2 regions of the Halomonas sp. ABH4_019 genome follow, and region 2 is predicted to be linked to the other one. Evidence: predicted binding sites of a transcription regulator. Region 2 holds the regulator's gene; the other holds the start of a gene.
The links. The regulator sigma-54, encoded in region 2, starts transcription at its own class of promoters, with help from an activator protein. The targets are predictions, from matches to a motif close to TGGCACNNNNNTTGCTNT.
Positions count from the first base shown of each region.

Region 1: ACXAFN_RS07165 (P-II family nitrogen regulator) is a predicted target of sigma-54. The motif match lies at 1,058-1,075, and genes of this name have one in related genera.

Region 1 covers NZ_JBSWWC010000001.1:1,565,338-1,567,722, forward strand. The annotation lists gene ACXAFN_RS07155 (YifB family Mg chelatase-like AAA ATPase) at 1-418, opposite strand, end outside; gene ACXAFN_RS07160 (accessory factor UbiK family protein) at 481-840, opposite strand; gene ACXAFN_RS07165 (P-II family nitrogen regulator) at 1,152-1,490, shown strand; gene ACXAFN_RS07170 (ammonium transporter) at 1,528-2,385, shown strand, end outside.
Region 2 covers NZ_JBSWWC010000003.1:322,930-325,314, forward strand. The annotation lists gene hpf (ribosome hibernation-promoting factor, HPF/YfiA family) at 1-39, opposite strand, end outside; gene ACXAFN_RS13815 (RNA polymerase factor sigma-54) at 151-1,551, opposite strand; gene lptB (LPS export ABC transporter ATP-binding protein) at 1,705-2,385, opposite strand, start outside.

The DNA.
Region 1 (2,385 bases), on a different contig from region 2:
GAGGCACGATCAGCCGTCGTCCGGCGCGGCGGGTGGCCATGGCCAGCGGCAGCACGCCGGTCACCGGGCGCAACGCGCCGTCCAGGGCCAGCTCCCCCACGCACTCGGTCTCGGCCAGGGCCTCGGGGGGAATCTGCCCCGAGGCCACCAGCAGCCCCAGGGCGATGGGCAGGTCGAAGCGCCCGCCGTCCTTGGGCAGGTCGGCGGGCGCCAGGTTGAGCGTGATGCGGCGCAGCGGGAAATCGAAGCCGGCATTGACCAGGGCGCTGCGCACCCGTTCACGGCTCTCCTTGACCGCCGCCTCGGGCAGCCCGACCAGGGTGATGCCGGGCAGGCCGTTGGCCAGGTGGACTTCCACCAGCACCTCGGGGGCCTCGAGGCCGAGGCCGGCCCGGGTGCGCACGATCGACAGGGTCATCGGCGGTCCCTCGCTGTGAGCCTGCCTTCAGGCTAGTCCAGCGGCGGCGGGACCGCGCGGGATCAGCGGTCGGTCTCGCCGCCGCCGGCGTCTTCCTCGGGCGTCGACGAGGAACCGTCCGCGGGTATGGCCGCCTCCTCGCCGACCGCCGGCGGCGTGCCCGCCGCGCCCGGGCGCGAGGCCTCCAGCGCCTCTTCCAGGGCGGCGACCTGCTGCTCCAGGGCCTCGACCCGGCCGCGGGTGCGCTGCAGCACGTCCATCAGGATGTCGAAGTCTTCCCGCGATACCAGCTCCAGGCGATCGAAGGCGCCGCGCACGACCTGCTGGATGCCCTTCTGCACCTCCTCCGGCGCCTGGGAGGCGCCCTGCAGGCGCTCGCCGATCTGCTGGGCCAGGCGGCCGATGCGGTCTTGGCTGACCATGCTCTCTCTCCTAACGGTGGGGACTGACGACAAGGATACGCAAGGCGTCCGGCGGACGCATTCCCGACGCACGCGGCGGACGCCCCCGGATGGCGCAACACCCTGGCGCGCCGGCACCACAACGGTGCAACTCCCCCTGACCGCCCTGCACCACCACGGCGCCCCGGCCGCGCATCAGCCTCACAAGGCAATGAAATAAAAGCATTATCAAGAAAAGTGGCACGGTTTAAGCAGTTACCGGCTAGAGCTGCACATCCACCGCGCGGCGCGACCCGCGCTCATACAACAAGTCCACACAGGGGAGATCCGGGATGAAGCTGATCACCGCCATCATCAAGCCCTTCAAGCTCGACGACGTGCGCGAGGCACTCGCCGACAACGGCGTCCAGGGCATCACCGTCACCGAGGTCAAGGGCTTCGGTCGCCAGAAAGGCCATACCGAGCTCTACCGGGGCGCCGAGTACGTGGTCGACTTCCTGCCCAAGGTCAAGGTCGAGATCGCCGTGGACGACGGCCGCCTCGACACCGTGCTGGACGCCATCTGCAGCGCCGCCAACAGCGGCAAGATCGGCGACGGCAAGGTGTTCGTGACGCCGCTCGAGGACGTCATTCGCATCCGCACCGGCGAGCGCGGCGCCGACGCCGTCTGAGCCGACCGCCCTTCCCCTTTCATGAGGAGTGACCGTCATGACTGAGTTGACCGAGCTGAGCTACGCGCTCGACACCTTCTACTTCCTGATCTGCGGCGTCCTGGTGATGTGGATGGCCGCCGGCTTCTCGATGCTCGAGGCCGGGCTGGTGCGTTCCAAGAACACCGCCGAGATCCTGACCAAGAACATCGCCCTGTTCGCCATCGCCTGCACCATGTACCTGCTGCTGGGCTACTACCTGATGTACTCCAGCGCCGCCGGCGGCATCCTGCCCAACCTGGGCTTCCTGCTCGGCGGCGAGAATACCGTGGAGGCGGTGACCGCCGGCGGCGATGACGCCCCCTACTACTCCATGCGCGCCGACTTCTTCTTCCAGGTGGTGTTCGTGGCCACCGCCATGTCCATCGTCTCCGGGGCCGTGGCCGAGCGCATGAAGCTGTGGGCCTTCCTGGCCTTCGCCGTGGTGATGACCGGCGTCATCTATCCGGTCTCCGGCTACTGGACCTGGGGCGGCGGCTGGCTGGCCGAGCTCGGCTTCTCCGACTACGCCGGTTCCGGCATCGTGCACCTGGCCGGTGCGGCCGCGGCGCTGGCCGGCGTGCTGGTGCTCGGCCCGCGCAAGGGCAAGTACGGCAAGGACGGCAGCATCTTCGCCATCCCCGGGGCCAACCTGCCGCTGGCCACCCTGGGTACCTTCATCCTGTGGATGGGCTGGTTCGGCTTCAACGGCGGCTCCGAGCTGAAGGTGTCCGACGTGAGCTCCGCCAACAACATGGCCCAGGTGCTGGTGAACACCAATGCCGCCGCCGCCGGCGGGGTCATCGCGGCGCTGATTTTGGCCAAGGCCTGGTTCCGCAAGGCCGACCTGACCATGGCCCTCAACGGCGCCATCGCC
Region 2 (2,385 bases):
GGTCAATTCCACGTGGTGGCCGGTGAGGTTGACTTGCATGACACGCTCCTTGCTCCTTGGGTGGTGATCCGATTGTAACCCTTTTTGGTGCCTTGCAAACCCCCCGCGCCAGGCGGTTTTCCACGCCATGCGGCGCGGCTGGCGACGGCCCTAACCGAGACGCTTGCGGCGGCTGGAGGAGGGGATCTGCATCGCCTCGCGGTACTTGGCCACGGTGCGCCGGGCCACCTCGATGCCTTCCTCGCCGAGCAGCTCCACCAGCTTGCTGTCGGAGAGCGGCTTGCGCGGGGGCTCGCCCTCGATCAGCTTGCGGATGCGGGCGCGGATCGCGGTGCTCGAGTGGGCGTCCTCGCCGCCCCCGACCTGGCTCGAGAAGAAGTACTTGAGCTCGAAGACGCCGCGCGGGGTGTGGATGAACTTCTGGGTGGTGACCCGCGAGATGGTCGATTCGTGCATCTCCACCGCCTGGGCGATGTCGGCCAGGATCAGCGGCTTCATGGCTTCCTCGCCCTGCTCGAGGAAGTCGATCTGGCGGGTCATCACCTCGCGGCCGACCCGCAGCAGGGTGTCGTTGCGGCTGGTCAGGCTCTTGATCAGCCAGCGGGCCTCCTGGAGGTGGTCCTTGAGGAACTGGTTGTCGTCGCTCTTGTCGGCGCGGCGGATCAGCGCCGCGTAGTCGGGCTGGATGCGCAGCCGCGGCATGGCCTCGGGATTGAGCTCGATCCGCCAGCCCTGGGGGGTGTGGCGGGCGATCAGGTCGGGGATCACGTAGTCGTTGTCGTCGCCGGCGTAGGTGCTGCCGGGGCGCGGGTCGAGGCCGCGGATCAGGGCGATGACCCGCTCGAGGGCTTCGTCGTCCAGCCCCAGGCGACGCTTCAGCAGGCGGCGGTCGCTGGCGGCCAGCGCCTCCAGGAACTGGCGCACCAAGCGCCTGGCCTGGGGCAGCAGCGGGGTGTCGTCGGGCAGGGTGGCCAGCTGCAGCAGCAGGCATTCGCGCAGGTCGCGGGCGAAGACGCCGGTGGGCTCGAACTGTTGCAGGCGCAGCAGGACGGCCTCGATCTCCCGGGTGGTCAGGCCCTCAAGGCCCTGGGCGCGCAGGCCGTCGCGTAGCTCGTCCAGCGGTTGGTCCAGGTAGCCGTCCGGCGTCACGGCATCGACCAGGCTCTCGGCGATGCGCGTTTCGCGCTCCTCGAGGCCGCTCATGGCCAGCTGCCAGCCGAGGTGGCCTTGCAGGCTCTGGCCGGCGGCCTGGCGCTCGAAGTCGGGGGCCTCGCCGCTGCCGCCGGCGTCCTGGAAGGTGTCCGACCAGTCGCTGTCCACGGAGAGTTCCGCGGGAATCTCGTCGGACCAGTCGTCTTCCGGGGTCTCGCCGACCGCCTGCTCGCCGAAATCGTCCTCGAGTTCCAGCATGGGGTTGGCTTCCAGCGCCTGCTGGATTTCCTGGCGGAGGTCGAGGGTCGAGAGCTGCAGCAGGCCGATCGCCTGCTGCAGCTGGGGCGTCATGGTCAGCTGGGTGCCGACGCGCAGTTGCAGGGATGCCTTCATGGCCATGGATGGTTCCGCTCCTCCGGCGAAGAGGCTCCTACCCTAGTGGCCCGGATGGCGCCATGCAAGTGCTGATTAAGCAATTAGCGTGCCAATGGCAATCGGCGTGCCCGTCGTCGGTTGGCGACGCTATATCAGTGACTTGCGAAGCCGCAGCCCTTAGAGGCGGAAGTCCTGGCCCAGGTAGACGTCGCGCACGCGCTGGTTGGCCAGGATCTGCTCGGCGTCGCCCTCGGCGATGATCTGGCCGTCGCCGACGATGTAGGCGCCATCGCAGATGTCGAGGGTCTCGCGGACGTTGTGATCGGTGATCAGTACGCCGATCTCGCGGGACTTGAGCTGGCGGATGATGCCCTTGATCTCGCCCACCGAGATGGGGTCGACCCCGGCGAAGGGCTCGTCGAGCAGGATGAAGTCGGGCTCGGTGGCCAGCGCCCGGGCGATCTCGACCCGTCGGCGTTCGCCGCCGGACAGGCTCATGCCCAGGTTGTCGCGGATATGGGTGACGTGGAAGTCCTCGAGCAGGCGCTCCAGGCGATCCCGTCGTCCGGCCCGGTCGAGATCGCCGCGGGTCTCGAGGATGGCCATGATGTTGTCGGCCACCGACAGCTTGCGGAAGATCGAGGCCTCCTGGGGCAGGTAGCCGATGCCGGCCCGGGCGCGCTCGTGCATGGCGCTGCCCGAAAGGTCGCGGTCGTCGATGGCGACCCGGCCGGCATCGGCCCGCACCAGGCCGACGATCATGTAGAAGGAGGTGGTCTTGCCGGCGCCGTTGGGCCCCAGCAGGCCGACGATACGGCCCTGGCGGATCTCCAGGCTGATGTCGTGGACCACGCGGCG